One region of the Phyllobacterium sp. TAF24 genome, then DNA from elsewhere that is predicted to be linked to it. Evidence: predicted binding sites of a transcription regulator. Region 1 holds the regulator's gene; each other region holds the start of a gene.
The links. The regulator LexA, encoded in region 1, represses DNA repair genes until DNA is damaged. The targets are predictions, from matches to a motif close to TGTTCNNNNTGTGTTCNG.
Positions count from the first base shown of each region.

Region 2: the regulator LexA is predicted to act here: its motif matches at 4,826-4,843, upstream of AB4Y96_RS00480 (PA0069 family radical SAM protein).
Region 3: the regulator LexA is predicted to act here: its motif matches at 1,594-1,611, upstream of AB4Y96_RS00585 (2'-5' RNA ligase family protein).

Region 1 is NZ_JBFRDN010000016.1:18,708-25,598, reverse strand. Features, by position in the region: gene AB4Y96_RS14895 (ComEC/Rec2 family competence protein) at 1-1,920, shown strand, start outside; gene lexA (transcriptional repressor LexA) at 1,914-2,633, opposite strand; gene AB4Y96_RS14885 (tetratricopeptide repeat protein) at 2,970-4,202, shown strand; gene AB4Y96_RS14880 (substrate-binding domain-containing protein) at 4,314-5,342, opposite strand; gene AB4Y96_RS14875 (ABC transporter substrate-binding protein) at 5,805-6,891, shown strand, end outside.
Region 2 is NZ_JBFRDN010000001.1:94,241-101,131, forward strand. Features, by position in the region: gene AB4Y96_RS00445 (tRNA1(Val) (adenine(37)-N6)-methyltransferase) at 1-104, shown strand, start outside; gene AB4Y96_RS00450 (S49 family peptidase) at 184-1,041, shown strand; gene AB4Y96_RS00455 (hypothetical protein) at 1,128-1,313, shown strand; gene AB4Y96_RS00460 (4-(cytidine 5'-diphospho)-2-C-methyl-D-erythritol kinase) at 1,318-2,196, shown strand; gene moaB (molybdenum cofactor biosynthesis protein B) at 2,199-2,741, shown strand; gene AB4Y96_RS00470 (MFS transporter) at 3,091-4,263, shown strand; gene AB4Y96_RS00475 (glycosyltransferase) at 4,265-4,771, opposite strand; gene AB4Y96_RS00480 (PA0069 family radical SAM protein) at 4,920-6,071, shown strand; gene AB4Y96_RS00485 (ribonuclease HII) at 6,210-6,869, shown strand.
Region 3 is NZ_JBFRDN010000001.1:117,897-124,787, forward strand. Features, by position in the region: gene AB4Y96_RS00580 (PLP-dependent cysteine synthase family protein) at 1-905, shown strand, start outside; gene AB4Y96_RS00585 (2'-5' RNA ligase family protein) at 916-1,506, opposite strand; gene AB4Y96_RS00590 (TetR/AcrR family transcriptional regulator) at 1,636-2,274, opposite strand; gene AB4Y96_RS00595 (NAD(P)H-dependent oxidoreductase) at 2,366-2,980, shown strand; gene AB4Y96_RS00600 (MarR family winged helix-turn-helix transcriptional regulator) at 3,000-3,482, opposite strand; gene AB4Y96_RS00605 (VOC family protein) at 3,588-4,001, shown strand; gene AB4Y96_RS00610 (GFA family protein) at 4,056-4,469, opposite strand; gene AB4Y96_RS00615 (SRPBCC family protein) at 4,506-4,970, opposite strand; gene AB4Y96_RS00620 (ArsR/SmtB family transcription factor) at 4,967-5,296, opposite strand; gene AB4Y96_RS00625 (SDR family oxidoreductase) at 5,353-6,246, opposite strand; gene AB4Y96_RS00630 (AraC family transcriptional regulator) at 6,370-6,891, shown strand, end outside.

The DNA.
Region 1 (6,891 bases):
ATTGCAACCGAACGCCCGCAGCTTCTCTACAGGCCCGAAAGGCTTGTTATATCAGCCCGTTCATTGCCAGCCGATGCCGGGCCGGGCACCAGCCTGCAAGGTCTGGTGCATCTGCGTCCGCAATCGGGGCCTGTACGGCCGGGCAATTATGATTTCGCATTCCATAATTATTACCATGGTGTCGGCGGTAACGGGTTCTTTCTGGGTAAGCCGGAAATTGTATCGCTTACGGAACCTGCCGGGATCGCCGACAAGATATTGCTGATGGTGGCGGGCATGCGCCAGCAACTCACCAACCATATTCAGCATCAGATCAAGGGCGAGCCGGGCGCAATTGCTGCATCGCAGATCACCGGACAGCGTGACGGCATCAGTGAGGCGACGAACAATGCCATGCGGCTCAGCGGCTTGTCGCATGTCCTGTCTATATCCGGGTTCCATATGGCGCTTGTTGCGGCCATCGTCATGGGGTCTTTGCGTGCCTCCTTGGCCTTCTTCCCGGAATTCGCCGCACGATATCCGATCAAGAAGTTTTCAGCCTTTGTCGCGCTGCTGGCCTGCGCATTTTATCTGCTACTCTCTGGTCTCGATGTCGCCGCCCAGCGCAGCTTCGTCATGCTGGCGGTGATACTTATTGCGATGATCGCGGACCGCGCCGCGCTTTCATTGCGCAATGTTGCCTTGGCGGCACTCGTTACAATCGCCATCGCACCACATGAAATCCTGGGACCAAGTTTTCAGATGTCTTATTCGGCCACCGCGGCGCTGATCGCATTCTATGGTTGGTGGTCACCCCGCAAAGCAACCCGGAACAATCGACGCAAACGCCGCAATGGTTTGCTTCTGCAATTGCCGGACAAGATCATCGATCATATCAATGGCATCGCCATGACGTCTTTGGTCGCCGGTTCAGCCAGTGCGATCTTTGCCGTCTATCATTTCAACAATACGGCACCACTGGGTTTGATCGGCAATGCGCTGGCCTTGCCTGTGGTATCCATCCTTGTCATGCCCTTTGCCGTTCTGGCGTTGCTGCTCATGCCTTTCGATATGGACTGGCTACCCTTCCGTGTCATGGAGCGCGGGATTGAACTCTTCACTGTTATTGCCAATCATGTCGCGGCTCTTTCGCCCAGCGGCCATCTCGGTCCAATGCCGCAAGTGAGCCTGCTGTTCCTGAGTGCGGGATTGATTGTCCTCCTGTTCCTGTCGTCATGGCTGCGCCTGTGCAGCCTGCCACTATTGGCCATCGGCGCGCTCGTCATGATGCGCAGCGTACCGCCGGATATTGTCATATCGGAGGATGGCAGACTGGTGGGACTGCGTAATGGCGAAACATTGATGATCAATCGGTCGCAAGGTGGCGCATTCATTCTGAACAACTGGCAGCAAGGTTATGGGCTTGCGCAGATCATCAAACCAGTCAAGGCCAATGCACAAGCTGCAAACGGCATGTTTGAATGCGCAGACAAGCTTTGTACGGCGCGCGAACCCGGCGGGCTCATCATCGCCTATACGGATAAACCGGCGCAAAAGAATGCAGCCTGCAGTGAAGGAAATATTGTCGTGCTGGCCTTTGCGGGGAGGGATGCGGCGTGCACAAATCCCGGCACATTGGTGGTCACATTGCACGATCTTGCTTTGAATGGCGCCGCGGAAATCCGCTTGGGCCCGGTCACACAGGGGCCGGTCACACAGGGGCATGGGGAAGCGATGAATGCTTCCAGGATCGAACAAACATTCGATCAAAGGTTGATCTCAGCCAGCCTGACCTATGCCATTGGACCGCCAGATCGGCCATGGAACACTTACCGTGTTCACTCACGAGCGGCACGCAACATGCCGGAACGTGTACATAAGCCAAAAACAAAAGCGAGCATCCCGAACAGCGGCGAACGGGATGCCGATCCGGATCAGTAACGCCTGATGAGTCCGACGAGTTTACCCTGTACCTGCACGCGATCCGGTCCAAAAATCCGGGTTTCATAGGCAGGATTCGCTGCTTCAAGGGCAATCGATGCTCCTTTGCGACGGAACCGCTTGAGCGTTGCCTCTTCATCATCGACAAGCGCCACGATGATTTCACCGGGGTTGGCCGTATCACCGCGCTTGATAACGACGGTATCGCCATCAAAAATACCCGCTTCGATCATCGAGTCGCCTTTAACTTCAAGCGCATAATGCTCGCCACTGCCGATCATATCCGGCGGAAGGCTCAGCATATGGGTCTGGTTCTGGATGGCGGAAATGGGCACACCGGCAGCAATCCGGCCCATGACAGGAATGCTGACATTGGCAGGCATATCCATGTCGTTGGAAGCACGCGGCTGCGGCTTTGGCGGCGCAACATTGCGCCCGAGACTGCCCTCGATGACGCTTGGCTCGAACTTTCTCTGGGCGTTGAGACCCGGAGCAATGGAGTCTGGCAGGCGCAGGACTTCCAGCGCGCGTGCCCTGTTGGCAAGCCGGCGAATGAAGCCGCGTTCTTCGAGCGCAGTGATCAGCCGGTGAATGCCGGATTTGGAAGCCAGATCCAGCGCATCCTTCATTTCGTCGAAGGATGGCGGGATACCCGTCTCCTTCAGACGCTCATGAATGAAGAGAAGAAGTTCATGTTGTTTACGCGTGAGCATCGGCGATCCTTTAGCAGGGAATCGGAAAAACAAAACCAGAACAAACACTATCTGTTCCAGCATTGTTCTACAAGTGCTTAATATTCCGTTGCATACGCTCGGCGTGATGGTCAACAATTTGCAATTAGCTTCATTCTGGCGCTGATGATCTGTTCAGCAGTTCGTTTCAGTGTCCGTGGGGCATAACGTTTGCCGTGAACAAACACCGCACTGAAAGCCTAGAATCAGCAAAGTTTATACCGCAGCATTTGGTATTGGCTGGATAGGTCGCCAAGTTATATATGATGGGTCTGCCAAATTGAACACATGTGGCGGACCTATGTGTCGGGGGACATTATGAAATCAAACCTTGCGGTGATCTGGCGACAGTCAGTTGGAAGCTTTATGCAATCCATACGCTCAGCTCTGATGATAGGGTTGGTGCTTGCCATATCATCCCCAGCAGTAGCAGGTGGATTAGCGGGTGCAAATAACGATATCGCTGCCGGGAATTACGACAAGGCTTTTTTCAAACTGCAACCGCTGGCTAAGAATGGCGATACTGACGCTCAGTTTACAATCGGTGTCTTGTATGAACGCGGATTAGGGACAGAACAGAATTTTGTATCGGCCGCTGAATGGTACAAAAAAGCCGCAGATGCTGGCGATGCCCGAGCTCAGTATAATCTTGCCTTGTTCTATAACAAAGGATCCGGTGTATCAGCCGATATTCATACAGCATTGGACCTGTTTCGAAAATCAGCTGAACAAGGACTTCCGGAAGCTCAATTTCAGCTGGGAATTATGTATCAAGAAGGTCGAGCCACGCTGCAAGACTTTGTACAGGCGGTCAAATGGTTTCAAAGAGCTGCGGATCGGGGAAATGCCTTCGCGCAACTTAATCTCGGCCTTTATTATTCACGAGGACTCGGCGTATCCCAAGACGAAGTCTATGCGGTGAAATGGTACCGGAAAGCCGCTGATCAAGGAGTGGCCCTGGCGGAGTTTAATCTGGGCCAGCAATATACGAGTGGCAAGGGTCTCCCAAAGGACGACGTGCAAGCTGTCGCATGGTTCGCGCGAGCTGCAGCACAAGGACTCTCTGTGGCACAAAATGAGCTTGGGCGAAGATATGAAAGCGGTACCGGAATAGCTAAGGACGATGAAAAAGCTGTGGAACTATACCGTAAGGCCGCCGAACAAGGATTGGCGATGTCCGAAGCCAACCTCGCACTACATTACTTTTCCGGCCAAGGTGTCACCAAAGACGATGTTTTAGCGCTCAGCTGGTTGAAAAAAGCCGCCGACCAAGGTCTCGCACAAGCTCAAGCCGAACTCGGACTCAGATATATCACTGGCGTCGATATCCCAAAAGATAATGAGCAAGCCGAAGTGTGGTTACGTAAAGCGTCTGATCAGGGATTGGCAATGGCTCAATACAACCTTGGTCTTATGTATTTTCAAGGCGACGGTTTAGCTAAGGATGAGGTCAAAGCCAAGGAACTATGGCAGAAAGCCTCTGCTCAAGATTATGTTGACGCTACACGAGCTTTGGCGGAGGCCGATGCCAAAAATTCTGCGCGAAAATGAAGGTTCGTTTCGTCGTGGAAGTGACAATTTCGGGAATGTTATCCATCAACTGCAGAACACCTATCGTCAGAATCGCTCAGAGCTCCGAACTTGTAACCATCATCGACTGGGTTAACGGCGCGGGGCGATGGGCGGTCCGCTGGATTGGCGCAGGACAAGCTCGACGGGCCATATCTCGTGGATGTTTTCCACCGGCTCGCCGTCCAGCACCCGTACCAGCAATTCGGCAATGCGCGAACCGGCCGAGCGGATCGAGGAGCGGGTTGTCGTCATGGCAGGGACCATGTTGCTGGCGTTGAGATAGGGAAAAACGTCATCATGGGCGATGACAGAGACTTCCTTGCCCAATTCATAACCCTTGGAGCGAATGGCGCGGAAGACGCCAAGCGCTGTCATCATGGAACCGGCAAGGATAGCTGTTGGATGCGGCGCGTAGGATAAAAGCCGCTGCGCCTCGTGGAAGCCCGTCTCATCAGAAAAGCGCTCATGCACGATAAAACGCGGATCAACGGGAAGGCCGCGTTCCACCAGCGCCTCGCGATACCCCATTTCGCGATGCTCGGAAAATGTATGTCCCTTGAGGCCGTCGATCATCGCGACATGACGGTGACCAAGATCAAGCAGATGCGATGTTGCCTGACGGAATGCACCGGCATTGTCGATATCGAGCCAGGCATGCGGCGCTGTTATGTTGGTGCGTCCATGCAGCACAAAAGGAAACTTCGCCTCGGTGAGCATGGCAACCCGTTCATCCATCAGGGTAGGGCCGGTTATGATAATGCCATCGACGCGCTTGCTGGAAATCAGTCGCCTGTAGGCTGCCAGTTCATCATTGTTGATGCTCGGGCTCATCAGCAAATCCATCTCATGCAGGGAAAGCTGCTCGGCCAGACCGGAGAAAAACTCGCTCGTGTGCGGGCCAAAGCGTTCGCTGCGGTCGCGCGGCATCAAAATGCCGATAGCACCGATGCGACCAATGGCGAGGCGGCGTGCATTGGCATTGGCACTGTAACCGAATTTGAGAGCGGCCTCACTGACGCGCTCACGCGTTGCCTTGTTAACCTCAGGATAGCCGTTCAGGGCGCGACTGACTGTTGTCTGCGAAAGTCCCAATTGGTCGGCCAGTTCCTTAAGTTTCATGGCAGCAATCCAGTATTCAATACGATCAGGCAAGGCAGCCAAACATTCCGGTGACCGGAACGCTATGTCCGCAGCGCAGATATGACTGCAAATAATAAACACAACCAGAGCAAAAATTCAAAGCGCTTTGAGTAATTTCTCGCAACATTGTGATCTACGGTTATCAGCCCCGAGTTTCGACAAGGCAAATACCAGCTTTTTATGATGTGAGCATCGCAATACAATACATTGTTATTCAATAATAATATTGGAAAATGATCAATCTGGGAATGTAAGGCTCCAAGGCAATAGCCAATTTGCGGCTTGACAGTTCAAAACAGCTTTGCCATTTTTCATTCAAAGCGCTTTGAATTTATGATTTGAAAGAGTTTACCAAAGCGCTTCAGGAGGAGTTTTACGAGGGGAAACTGGCGTCACCACGATGCAAGTGATCCGATTCCATCAGATTTTTGGGAGGAAATCATGAAAGCCAAATCATTTATTGCAACCCTTTTGACCACCACTTTGCTGGCTTCGGGTGCATTCGCTGCAAATCTTGCGATCGTCTCGGGTGATACAGGCAATGGACGCGAGTTTCTGCGCAGCCAGCTCGACCAGTTTGAAAAGGCAACGGGCAACAAGGTTTCAATTGTTGCCATGCCTGCCAATAGTTCCGATAATTTCGGCCAGTACCGCCTTTGGCTTGCTGCCGGAAATACCGATATTGACGTTTACCGCACCGACGTGATCTGGGCACCGCAATTGGCCGACCAGTTTCTCGATCTGAAGCCCGCAGCCAAAGACGTCATTGATCAGCATATTCCCTCGATCATCGAAAGCCAGACCGTGGATGGCAAGCTGGTAGCATTGCCGATGTTCACGGATGCTCCGGCGCTCTATTATCGCAAGGACCTTCTTGAGAAGTACAAGAAAGCAGTGCCAAAGACCTGGGATGAGATGGCGGCTACCGCCAAGGAAATTCAGGATGGCGAGCGCGCTGCCGGTAACAAGAGCATTTACGGCTTTGTATTTCAGGCCAATGCCTATGAAGGCCTGACCTGCAATGCGCTTGAATGGGTGAAATCATCAGGTGGCGGACAGATCGTTGAGGCTGATGGTACCATCTCCATAAACAATCCCGACGCGGCCGCTGCCATAGACCGTGCCAAGGGCTGGGTCGATTCCATTTCGCCAAAGGGTGTGCTCGCCTATACGGAAGAAGAAGCACGCGGGGTCTGGCAGACGGGCAATTCTGTCTTCATGCGCAATTGGCCTTACGCCTATGCGCTTGGCGGTGCCGATGGCAGCACGATCAAGGGCAAATTCGATGTGGCACCTTTGCCAAGCGGCAAGGAAGGTCAAAATTCTGCGGCAACGCTCGGCGGCTGGAATCTTGCGGTTTCCAAATATTCGAAATCACCCGAGGAGGCGATCAAGCTTGCCATGTTCCTCGGCTCGCCCGAACAGCAGAAGGCGCGGGCGATTGCTCTTGCCAGCATGCCAACCATCAAGGCGCTGTACGATGACAAGGATGTCGCAGCAGCCCAACCGCTGATCCCAAACTGGAAAG
Region 2 (6,891 bases), on a different contig from region 1:
CCGGGCTGACCCTTGCCCCAGCCCTCATCATGCATCACGAGACCGGCAACGGCTTTACCGAGCGCGCCATTGCCATAAACAACGGCGTTACAGCACTTTTGTAGCATTTTCGGCCCGGTGCCATTGTGATTTCATAGGCACCGCTTACATGCGCATGACCAAAACCGCCAAAAGGAGAAAGCATTGGCCCGATTGATCAGAAAATTGCTGCCGCGCCGCTGGCGCCCCGATTATGTGGAGATACCGGTGGTTCGCCTGCATGGCGCCATCATGTCTGGTGGTGGTCAATTCAGGCAAAGCCTTTCTCTGGACAGCGCCGCAGCCGTGCTTGAAAAGGCGTTTGAGGACAAGGATTCGCCTGCCGTGGCGATTTCAGTCAATTCGCCAGGTGGTTCGCCCGTGCAGTCGCGGCTGATCTACCGGCGTATCCGCGATCTGGCCGCCGAAAAGAACAAGAAGGTCTATGTCTTCGTTGAGGATGTGGCAGCTTCCGGCGGCTATATGATTGCTGTTGCCGGTGACGAAATCATTGCCGATCCCTCTTCCATCGTCGGCTCGATCGGCGTGGTCTCCGCAAGTTTCGGTTTCACCGAACTCATGAAGAAAATCGGCGTGGAGCGGCGCGTCTATACCGCAGGTAAGAACAAGGCGACGCTCGATCCCTTCAAGCCGGAGAACAAGGCGGATATCGACCATGTCAAAGCGTTGCAGCTGGAAATCCACGAGACCTTCATCAATCTCGTCAAGGACCGGCGCGGCGACAAGCTGAGCGACAGTCCGGATCTTTTCACCGGACAGTTCTGGACCGGCGTGCGCGGCGTTGAGCTTGGTCTGGTCGATGGTCTCGGTGATATGCGCTCCTACCTTCAGTCGCAATATGGCCCCAAAACCAAGCTAAAGCTGATCTCGCAACCGCGTGGCCTGTTTGGCCGCCGAATTCCTTCGACAAGCGTGCAGATCGCCGGAATTGGCACCGGTTTGGCCAATGGGCTGGTGGATGCCGCCGAAGAACGGGCGCTGTGGGCGCGTTTTGGTTTGTAAATCGACACAGGATTTTTTGGCAAGGCCAAAACTCCGTGCTATTGATATGAGCGAGGAATGATACCGGTAGTTGAGGGTTACAGACGATGCCACAATTGATCTTTTTTGCTCTTGTCGGCGCCGCCGCCTATTACGGCTATCGTTCGTTCAAGAAGGAAGCACAGCGCGTGTCGCAACGCGTGCGCGAGGCTGAGAAAGAGGCGCAGAACCGCGCGCAGGGAACATTGGTTCAGGACCCCGAGACCGGTGAATATCGCCTGCGCAAAGATTGATGCGATGCTCGCCAGTTTTGACCACACAATCAGCCTGATCGCTCCGGCCAAGATCAATCTTGCACTGCATGTAACCGGCAGACGCGATGATGGCTACCATCTGCTTGATAGCCTCGTGGTCTTCGCCCGCTTCGGCGACAGGCTTGATGTAACAAAAGCAGTGGTGGATTCCTTCACCATATCCGGCCCTTACGGTGCTGATCTTCCCGGCGATGAAAGCAACCTTGTGCTCAAGGCGCGTGATGCACTGCGCCGCCATTATCCTGAAAAGGCAACGCCCGTTGCCATTCATCTGGAAAAATATCTTCCCATCGCATCCGGCATCGGCGGCGGCTCCAGCGACGCAGCCGCAGCCTTGCGCGCGCTGACCACTCTTTGGGGCATCGAGGCCAGCCTGATCGAATTGGCTGCGCTCGGCCTGCCGCTGGGTGCTGATGTCCCTATGTGCCTGCATGGTGAGGCGCTGATCGCGCGCGGCATTGGCGAAGATATCGAGCGGATCGCCGCCTTTCCGCGCCTCCCGATGGTTCTCGTCAATAATGGCGTGACGGTTTCAACACCGCAGGTTTTTTCTGCGCTTGGCCGCCGCGACAATCCTCCCCTTCCCGCCCTGCCTTTACGGATGGGTCCGGGCGATGTCTGCACCTATCTCGCGCAAACCGATAATCATCTTTTCGCAGCAACGCAAAAGCTGGCTCCGTCGATCAATGACAGCATGCAGGCATTGATCGAAACCAACCCGCTGCTTGCGCGCATGTCCGGTTCGGGCGGCACCTGTTTTGCCATCTATGCCGATGATGAAATGGCTGAAGCGGCGGCAACCCGGCTGCACAAAACCCAGCCCGATTGGTTTGTTGTCGCCACCAGCACGGAAGGGAACTGATCTTGACCCGCATTGACGAGACACGCCCCTTTGTCCCTGTCGGCATTGCCGTTTTAACCGTTTCCGATACCCGCACACTGGATGATGATAAATCCGGCAATACGCTGGTGGATCGCATCACGGCCGCCGGTCATCGTCTTGCGGACCGCGCCATCGTCACCGATGATCGCGACAGGATACGCGATAAAGTGCTGGCATGGTCGAAGAACCCTGAGGTGGATGTGGTCATCACCACGGGTGGCACCGGTTTCACCGGCCGGGATGTAACGCCCGAAGCACTGGAACCAATCTTCGAGAAGCGCATGGACGGCTTTTCCGAAGTGTTCCACCGCATCTCCTACGACAAAATAGGCACATCGACGATTCAATCGCGGGCAACCGGCGGCGTGGTGAATGCCACTTTCGTATTCGTGCTGCCCGGCTCACCCGGCGCCTGCAAGGATGCCTGGGACAATATTCTTCAATTTCAGCTCGACTACCGCCACATGCCCTGCAATTTCGTCGAGATCATGCCGCGACTGGATGAGCATCTGAAACGCAGCTGACGAACGCACTATCGGAATTATCAGCGACTTGGCTTGCTGCTGCAACTTGCAAGGCGCCGCGCATTACACTTTATGTTATGTTGTTACATTTATTATTGACATGCCCATGTTTTTTGCGAAATTGGAACAACAGACCCAACCACTTTTTCGAAATAAATTTAATTTAGCGAGTCCTACTAAAAGCTGTTCCACCAATTACTCGTTTTCTATTTTCACGGGCGTCGCTCTTCGAATGCACGCCTCGTTTTAACACTGGGCAGGCAGCGAATGTTCGCGGTTTGCTACCGAATTTGCTGCGTGCTCGAATGTATGGCGCAAGGGCTAAATTGCGCCCGGTTCACGGATAAATATGCTGAAACTCTGGAAAATTGAACCAGATGGCCGACCGGTATTCGTCCTCTGCCTTTTGTTCTTCTTGGGGATGTGGGTGTCCAAGACGGTTCATCCCCTCTGGTTTGAACAAAACAATGCCCTGCCCTTGTTTGGTCTTTCCTACAGCGTGATGGCCATAGCCGGGACCACATCGTTTCTTCTGGGTCCGGCTGCCACGCGATTGGGACTGCGCCATTCCATGCTCTTGGGCTGCGGTCTTTATACGCTGGGTCTCCTGCTGCGTGCTTTTCCCTTTCCCGCGCCCGCGATCCTATCCGGTCTGTTAGCCGGAATTGGCGCATCTCTCGCGCTTTTGTGTATCCGTTTGTGGGTTTTCGATTGGTCCGGCGAAAGCGAACGGGCGAGAATATTGAGCTACACCACCCTGTCAGGGCACTTGGTCCGGGGCGTTGGTATTCTGGCAATTGGCGGTGCAATAGGTGCGCTTGGCGGCCAGCAGGTTCTTGTTGTCGTGTTGTGTTGTGCAGCCGCGCTGCCTTTTGCCGGGGCGGTTTTTGTTGCGCGGCACTTGCCTTCGACGAGGCCCGTATCACACCGGAAAGAAAAAACAACGCTGACATCCAACCAGCGCACGATAGCCTATGTCCTCGTTTTGAACGCGCTTTTCACCGGGCTTTTGTCGAGTTTCATCCTGCCATACCTCCCCGTTCTGATCACACGGCTGGGCTTTCAATCTGGCACTGCAATCATGCTGGTTGGCCTCGTCAGTATCTCCGTCGTGCTTTCGCAGCCTGTCGTAAACAGGCTGATCGAGACACGAGGTGCTTTCGCGACATATCTGATTTCATTCGCAGCGTGCGCGGTCACGGTCGTGTGTCTGGATATGCCGCATTCCATCGCGCTTTTAGCATTCGTGCTCATGGCGTTTGGAATAACATCCAATGCGCGCTACCTGAGTGAAAAAAACATTGAGATGAGCGCTATCCATCGCGATCACGCGGCGGCCGTTATGGGTTGGCTGCAAAGCGCTTTTCTGTTGGGAGATTCCCTGGGTGGCGGTCTTGCCGGCATCGCATGGGTCAGCAAACAGCCGGAAGCTTTTCTGGGCTGGGTAGCGCTGGGCCTGGTTTTAACTGGTTTGCTCTTTTCAGCAACGATATCCATGCTGCGGCTTGAACGATCCCAATAAGCTATTTCAGCGCACCGGGGATGATTTCCGCCCGCAGCCGCTTCATGGCGAGACCGCGCGCCAGATCGACTGCACTCTTGCCCGGTGCTGACAAAGCCATAGCCTGACGTTTCGAAATCAGCAGACCATCGGCCAGCGGATTACCCGGCGAGAAAACGCGGGCGAAGAATGGCCGCCGATGTGCGTGCGAGCGGGTGAAACAGGCCGGACCCTGCATGCGTTCCACATGGGTGGCGACCGCCTCGATCCAGCCGTCAATCAGCCTTGCGCCCGGCTCAATGAACAGAATCCAGTCGCTGCGCGCGCGTCGCAGGCCGTCGATCAATGTCTGGTCCTGCAGGAAAATACACCCAGCCGCATCGGCCACCCGGTGCGTCTGATCCGTCGATCCCTGATCAATCACGATCACGTCGCTCAATACGCCTTCAACGGCTCCGCCCACCAGTCCGCCGAGGGTTCTGGCCAAGGGTTCATCGGCATTTCGTGTTTCAATCAGGACTGAGATCATTCATTTCAGTTATAGTATTATTATTGAAATTTCTATCCTACTTTTTTAGTAGATTGTTCTTGCTTTGTTCTCATAATTTGCTAGGAATACATTCATGTTGCGACGGTGTGAGCGACTCACAATCGCTCCGGTCTCAAGGAGAATGTCAATGAACATCATGGTGCAGGCCGATAAGGCCGCCTTCGGGCAAGGCCGGGCCGAACATGCCAATGTGCTGGTCGAGGAAGCCGGACTGCGGATCGATCATGAGCGGCGGCGCGGACGTGGCGCTGGCATGAATCCATCCGGGCGGTTCGAACCGGAAAGCCGTCATGTCTTTGATGATGGCTGGGAGACCATTGAGGATTTGCCGCCGTTCAAAACAGAAGTGCAGATCGAGAAGCCGCGCACCATCATCACGCGCAATGATTCTCCCGACGTGGGTTTCGATCGCTCAATCAATCCCTATCGCGGGTGTGAGCATGGCTGCGTCTATTGCTTTGCAAGGCCCACCCACAGCTATATGGGCATGTCTCCCGGCCTCGATTTTGAATCAAAGCTATTTGCCAAGCCCGATGCGGCCAAGATGCTGGATCGTGAACTGTCAAAGCCCGGCTATTCGGCCAAAACCATTGCCATTGGCACCAATACGGACCCCTACCAGCCGATTGAAAAGAAATGGCGCATCATGCGCGAGATTCTACAGGTGCTGGAAGAACATCAGCATCCGGTTGGAATCGTCACAAAGTCGGCCCTGATCATGCGGGATATCGATATTCTGTCGCGCATGGCGGAAAAAGGACTGGCAAAGGTTTTTCTGTCGGTTACATCGCTTGACGGCAAGCTTGCACGGACCATGGAGCCGCGAGCATCGACGCCGACACGGCGATTGCAGGCACTGCGCGCGCTCTCCGATGCGGGTGTTCCCACGGGTTCACTGGTGGCGCCCATCATTCCTGGCCTGAATGATCATGAGATCGAGCGCATTCTCGACAGTGTGTATGCCACCGGCGCACGCGAAGCAGGATATGTATTGTTGCGCCTGCCGCTGGAAGTCAGCCCGATCTTCAAGGAATGGCTCCTGCGCAACTATCCGGATCGCTACCGCCATGTGCTGTCGCTCATACGCTCCATGCGCGGCGGCAAGGACTACGATGCGGAATGGGGCAAGCGCATGCGCGGTGAAGGCCCCTATGCCTGGCAGATTGGGCGCCGGTTTGAGATTGCTGCCAAGCGGCTCGGTCTCAATCTGGCCAAGCGCCGCCTGCGCACGGATCTGTTCGTGCCCACAGCCGGAAGCGAACAATTGTCGCTGTTTTAAGCATTCAATCGGGCAATTTTTCCCGGTTCCAAAACTCCGTCAGGCGACCCCCATCCCCCTGACGGAAGCCCTGATGCCCTACCCCATCAGCATCAGGGCCTTGCAGAGAATCAGAACGAATGCGAGTCTCGCCGCAACATGGCTCGATCACGTTCTGATTCTCTGCTTCTTCCTCTCGACCTTGGCAAACCGGATTTTGCCACGGAGCGCAGGCTTTTGCGCGATGGTGCGCCCTTTGTCGTCGGCATTGACGAGGCAGGTCGGGGTCCGCTGGCTGGACCGGTTGTTGCAGCGGCAGTCATTCTCGACCCCAAAAGAATTCCTGATGGCCTTGATGATTCCAAGCGCCTGAGCGCCAGGAAGCGCGAAGAGCTGTTCGACATTATTCTGAACACCGCCCTTGCATCCGGTATTGCCAGTGTCGCCGCGCCGTCCATCGACGCTACCGATATTCTGAAAGCCGCGCTGGAGGCCATGCGCCGCGCCACCTGCGGCCTGTCGATTCTGCCCGGCCATGCGCTGATTGACGGGCGCGACGTGCCCCGTGGCCTTCCCTGCCCCGGCACGGCCATGATCAAGGGCGACCAGCGCTCCGTATCCATCGCTGCCGCCTCGATCCTCGCCAAGGTCAGCCGCGACCGCATGATGGCACAGGCGGGCCGCTGCTATCCGCTCTATGGGCTTGAAACCCATGCGGGCTATGGCACGGAGTTTCATCGGAATGCCATGGAAACCCATGGCCCGGTGATTGGCCTGCACCGTTTCAGTTTTGCCCCGCTGAAAAACCGCGAAGTTTAGGTTTTTACTGTTATTGGGCGGA
Region 3 (6,891 bases), on a different contig from region 1:
TCCTGCACAGCATAGGCAACACATCATTGCTGGCGCTGCGGAACATCGTCCCGGCAAACGGCTCGCGCATCCTGCTGAAACTTGAGAGTGAAAACCCGACCGGCAGCATGAAAGACCGCATGGCGCTTGCCATGATCGAGGCGGCGGAGGCGGACGGGCGTCTTGCAGCAAACGGCTGCGTGGTCGAATATACAGGCGGCAGCACCGGCGTATCCCTGTCCCTCGTCTGCGCGGTCAAGGGATATCCGTTGCACATCGTTACGTCAGATGCCTTTGCCCGCGAAAAGCTGGATCACATGAAAATCCTCGGTGCCAGATTGCAAATTCTGGCCAGCGAAAGCGGCCGCATGACGGAAAAGCTGACCCGTGACATGATCGAAGCGGCGCGGATTATTGCGCAAGCAATCCCCGGCAGCTTCTGGACAGACCAGATGAACAACCGGGATCAGCTGACCGCCTACCACGCCATGGCAGAGGAAATCTGCGCACAGGCCAACGGGCCGATTGACGGCTTTGTTCAAAGTGTCGGCACCGCCGCATCGCTGCGCGGCATTGGCGAGGCCTTGCGCCGCCACAATGACCAGACCAGAATTATTGCGGTGGAACCGGCAGAATCCCCCGTCCTGTCGGGCGGGAAAACCGGAGCCCATAAAATTGATGGGATTGGCGCGGGCTATATTGTTCCCCTTTGGCAGAGTGATATAGCCGACGGGATAGAGCAGGTATCAACGTCAGAGGCCGCTGACATGACGTTGCGACTGGCGCGTGAAGAGGGTCTTTTTGCCGGAACATCCACGGGAGCCAATGTCGTTGCTGCGCTGCGTCTGGCCGAGAACCTCTCGCCCGGCGCAACCATCATTACCATTATGTGCGATACGGGAATGAAATATCTGAGCAAACACTAGAAGCAGTGCCTCAATGCAAGGTCCACCGCTTTAGAATGTCATACTCAGAAAGCCCGCGTTTGCTATGGATCAGCGCAAACTCGCGGACAGTGAAGCGGATGGGCTCAATGGGCTGCTCAGCGATGAGCTTCGGGCTGTAGAGCAAGGTCAGATGCGGGGTGAATTCACCAAGTCTGCCGGGCAGACCATTGCGGATAAGGCAAGAGCCAAGCACCGTATAAAGCTGTGTGAGCCCATTTCCTTCGCCGATCAGCACCAGCGGTTGATTGCGCCGTCCCTTTGCCTCAAAACTTCTAAGAGACGGTAATGTCACCTCAAAGGGCGGCACAGATACCGCGTCCCCTGCCCGCTTGGCTGCAAAGACGATCGAGCTGGGCAGACGTTTAAAATCGCCCAAAGCACGCAGAGAGATGTGGTAACGTTCTGTCCCGATAAGACTGCTTCGCACCAGTTGGAAATCGTTGATAATGCCCGCCCGGCAGGCGTCGACAATATCGCCCACATCGACATTTGGCATGATGCCAAAGAACAACCGCTCCTGTAAATTGGGCCGCTTTGGTCTATTGGGCCAGTTGTCGCCCAAGTTCAATTCGCCTTGCATGTGACCTCCCGAAATGCCCTGGCATGTTCGCCGACATGCCCCGGCACACCCCTCGAACATGCCTCCTGCTTTTTCGAGCGGCCACACTAGAACAAATAGTGAACAATATACAAGGGATTTCCGAAAAAATCAGCGAGGCGCCGCTGCATCGCGCGTGCCTCTGCGCACCATCGCAACAATTGTTTCATAGAGTTCTTCCTGCGCCTCTACCGGTGTAATTTCACCTGTGGCCGCCGCATCTGACAAGGCTTCGGCGGCACCCAGCATCGCCCAAAGACCGGCGGTTGAAATTGTGCCTGATGCGGCGAATGGTACGAGGAGCACCCGGCACTTTTCGATAAAGACAGTTTCATATTCGCGCTTCATTTTTTCCAGTTCAGGCGAACCGGCCAGCGCTGCGATAATGCCCGGGATCTCGCGTCCCTGAACCAGCACACAGTCCACATAACACGATGCAATGACATCGGCTCTCTCTTTCAGGGTCGGCCCGCTGGTGGCAAGCGCGGCGTCCATAGTGGTGGCCTGCCGGGTATCGAATTCCCGATAGAGTACGGCGAGCAGCCCGGCCCGTGTGCCGAAATGGTCATAAACGACAGGTTTTGTGACATCAGACTGCTCGGCAAGCCGTCCGAGCGTCAGGGCTTCCGTCCCCTCCTCGCGGATGATCCGCCACGCAACATCCAGAAGCTGGCGCTGGCGCTCCTCCCTCGATAGCCGGCGACGCGGCTGCGGGCTGGAATCGTCTTCTCTTGCTTCGATGCTTGACATGATTATATACCAAAAGTAACTTACCTTTAGTAGCTTACTAAAAGTATATAGCGTAAGCCACCCATCTGTAATCCTCTACAGGAGTTTCGTCATGCATGCACTCATCGTTGTTGCGCACCCCGAGCCCACCTCACTCAGCCATAGTATTGCTGCGCAGGTTGCCGAAGGCCTGTCTCTGTCCAGTCACACCTTTGAAATCGCCGATCTCTCAGCAGAAGCTTTTGATCCCAGATATTCGGCAGCCGACCTTGCAGTGCATCGTACACAGGCAACGCCGCCTGCCGATATTGTCGCCGAACAGGCAAGGATCGACCGCGCCGATACGCTGGTGCTGGTATTCCCCGTTTATTGGTGGTCCATGCCGGGTCTGCTCAAAGGATGGATCGACCGCGTATTTTCCAATGGCTGGGCTTTTGATTTCAGCCCGGATACCGGTTCGGTAAAAAAGCTCCATCACCTCAAAGTCCATCTCATTGGCATTGGTGGGGCCGATGAGGAGATGTATAGGCGGCACAACTATCTGACTGCCATGAAGACGCAGATCGACCATGGAATATTCGATTATTGCGGCGCTCGCGTCGTGACGTCAGAAATCCTGTTTGATTCCGAGATCCGTGATACGGCGCCGTTTCTCGCAAAGGCAAAAGATATCGGGCGCGATCTCTTCAACGCAAGCGGGCAAGCTGAAGCAAACAAGGCGGCATAGCTTACGATCCGCCGCACCATCAAAGCGCGGCGATCAGCTTGCGGAGCAAAGTGTTGAGCGTCTGCTGTTCATCGGGTGTCAGCGCCGACAGTATCCGCTCCTCATTTGCTACATGACGGCCAATCGTCTCGTCGATCACGCGTTTACCGGCATCGGTGAGTGCAATCAGTTTGCCGCGACGGTCGCTGGGATCGGGGCGACGTTCGACAAATCCGGCACGCTCCAGCCGATCAAGACGATTGGTCATGCCGCCTGATGAGATCATCGCCGCTTCATAAAGCCGGGTCGGCGAGAGCAGATATGGCTCGCCGGAGCGCCGGAGGGTAGCCAGCACATCGAACTCGCCGGGCTGTAATCCCGCTTGCGCAAAAAGCGGATTCATATGATCGCGCAGCACGCGCTCGGACGCGTCAGACAGACGGCCAAAAACCTCCATGGGTAAAGCGGGCAAATCCGGGCGCTCGCGACCCCATTGTTCGACAGCCATATCGGCACGATCCATCGGGATTCCTCTTGGCATAAAGTATCTTGACATTAAGATACATTCTATCTACTAACTTAATCATGGGGAATAACACAATTGGAACCCCCGCAAAAGGAGGAAGTGATGAGCAAGATGATATTTGTGAACCTGCCCGTGCGCGATCTGGCCGCGGCAACGGCATTCTATGTTGCGCTGGGCGGTGAGGTAAACCCGCAATTCTCGGATGAACGCTCGACATCGGTGATGCTGTCGGACGTGATCGGGGTCATGCTATTGACCCATGAGCGTTACAGTGAATTCACCAAGCGCCCGATCGGCGATGCCCGTCGCGAGAGTCAGGCCCTGATCGCGCTTAGTGTCGAAACGCGCGATGCGGTGGATGCAACGCTGGCGAAAACGACGGCTGCTGGCGGCCGTGCCGACCCCAATCCGGCGCAGGACCATGGCTTCATGTTCAGCCGCAGCGTTGAAGACCCTGATGGAAACGTCTGGGAGGTCATGTGGATGGACATGTCCGCCTTTCCCCAGACGGCCTGATCAATCATTGGCATATAAAAGGGCGTCCAGATCTTTCCGGGCGCCCTTTTTCATTCAAGCCGGAGGCATTCTGTCGAATTTAGGCACGGCCGGGTCGAGATGATCCCAGGCAAATCCCGCTGCCGTCCAGGAAACCAGCTGCGGTTTATAGCGGCTTGGATCATCGAGGCTTGCGGGCGTGACGATAAACACGTCAGGCATATCAGGAAATGTCATATAGACAGATGAACCGCAGGTCGGACAGAAGGCGCGCCGCTTCACAGTTCCGCCATCGCCGACGGTCTGCCACTGCGATACGTCGCCTTCGACCTTCACTTGTGCCGCTACAAAGGTCAGGTGCGATTGATGTCCGGTGCCGCTGTCGTGCTGACACTGGCGGCACTGACAGTCGACCATAACGGCTGGTTCACCTGAAATCTCGTAACGGATTGCGCCACAGGCGCAACCACCGGTATAGGATTTGCTCATATTCCTCTCCCCAAATTGATATGATTGATATGATCGTCAGTCCTGCTCATCGGCGATCGTGCCGATGCGCGGGAGAATCTTTCTCCAGCCCTCACTCATATTCTTGAGCGCCGTGTCGTTCTTCGGCAGCACGAAGCCGGAATGAACAAGGCGCAGGCGCGTGCCTGTCTCTGCCTTGGACAAGGTGAAGGTGACCACCGTTTCCAGCTGTGAGCCATAGCCGTCATTGCCCGCATGACCGCCCTTCCACGCATAGGCAAGCCGCTCATTCGGCACCACTTCCAACACCTCGCAGTGGATAGTGCCGTCCCATGCACCTGCCGGTTTCGTCTGAAACGTGAACTGATTGCCAGCTACGGGCTCGAATCCCGCAGGTTCCATCAACCACCGGCTGATCAAATCGCCCGATGTCAGTGTTTTCCAGATCATCTCCGGGGCGTGTGGAAAGATTTCGTCGACGACGATGGCCTGCGTATCGGACTTCACTGCAGCTTGGTTCATGGGTCGATTTCCTTCAGCAAGGTTCTAAGGTCCGCAAACCGCTCACGCCAGAAGACGCCGTAATGGCTCATCCAGTCGACCAGCGGCTCCAATCCCTCGGGCTGGGCACGATAATAGACATTGCGGCCCTCAGGACGCTCGGCCACCAAACCCGCATGTTTCAGGGATTTGAGATGCTGGGAAATGGCGCCCTGTGTCACGCCACTTCCCCGTGTCAGTTCAACCACACTGATCTCATCGGATTTAACGATCCGCTCAAACACCGCCCGTCTTGTCGGATCGGCGAGTGTGCGCATGACAGTCGTGATGGTGGCAGCTTCAATCATGAAAACAAATTAGTACACGCTAATCAATTAGTCAATACTAATTCATTTATTTGCTCTCAAGCCTCAAAATAACCCGCATGGGCAAGGTCCGTGAACAGGTCCGGCTGTTTCGGCTGCCAACCCAGCAACGCCTGGGTGCGTTCACTTGAGGCGAGCGCATTCATCGCGGCGAAGTTTGCAAACCAGCCAAAGTGAACCTTGGCCTCTTCTGAGGATTTGGCCACAACGGGCACGTTCAAATGATGGCCAATCAGCGTCGCAATATCCTTGAGCAAAAGCCCCTCTTCACTCACCGCGTGATACCGCTCCCCTATAGCAGCCCGTTCAAACGCAAGCCGGAAGAGAGAGGCAGCATCCAGCCGGTGCACCGCAGGCCAGCGATTGAGGCCCTCCCCCACATAGGCAGACACGCCCGTCTCACGCGCAAGGTTGATGAGATGCGGAACGAAGGCATGATCGCCGCGGCCGTGAACCGACGGAGGAAGACGGACAGTTGAGGCGTGCACGCCGCGCGCCGCCAACGCGATGGCCGTTGCTTCCGACGCGCGGGGATAGGCAGTTGACGGTGGGACCGGCATATCTTCTTCCGTCCCGATAGGCCCCTGCGCCAGAATCGCCAACCCTGAAGTGACGACCAAGGGTCGGTCCGAGCCCTCAAGCACTGAGCCAAGTGTTTCAATCGCACGCCGGTCCATTTCGCAATTCTCCGCGAATTTCGAAAAGTCGTGGTTAAAGCCCGTATGGATTACGCAGTCGGAAACGGCAGCACCCGCGCGCAGGCTTTCGAGATCACTGAGATCACCCGGATGCGCTTGAGCGCCCATTGATGCAAGCGATCTGGCGGCCGCATCCGTGCGCACAAGACCAAGAACCTGATGGCCGGCGTTAATGAGTTCCTGAACGACGGCAGAACCAACAAAACCTGTAGATCCGGTGACAAAAACACGCATTTATTTCTCCTTAATTTCATTTCACGACCGCAGTCGCAGCCCGTGTGAAGAAAATAAGCGATTGAGAAAATACGATCTATGCTGTAAAATCCGCATTATCTTTGCAATCGTCCGGAATGAACCATGGATCCACTCTCAGACGTGCTGTCGGTGCTGAAACCGCACAATTACATGTCCGCTGGCTTTGATGCTGGTGGAGACTGGTCGATCGCGTTTCCTGACCAGCATGGCAGTATCAAATGCGGCGCCGTGGTATCAGGCTATTGCTGGCTTTCGGTGGAAGGGTTTGCCGGGGCCGTACGCCTCGACGCGGGAGACTGCTTCCTGTTGCCCCACGGGCGACCTTTCCGCCTCGCGAGTGACATCACACTATCTCCGGTTGAGGCAAGCACAGTTTTTTCTACTGCGCGTAGGGGTGTTGTTGTCCTGCACAATGGCGGCGGGGATTGTTTTATGGTCAGCAGCCGCTTTGCTCTTACCGGCAATTATGCCGACCTGCTGTTACGGATGCTGCCGTCCATCGTCCATATCCGCAAGGATTCAGATCTGGCGGCGCTGCGCTGGCCGGTGGAGCGAATGATGCAGGAATTGCGCGAACGGCAGCCGGGTGGTTTTCTGATCGTGCAACACCTTGCCCATATGATG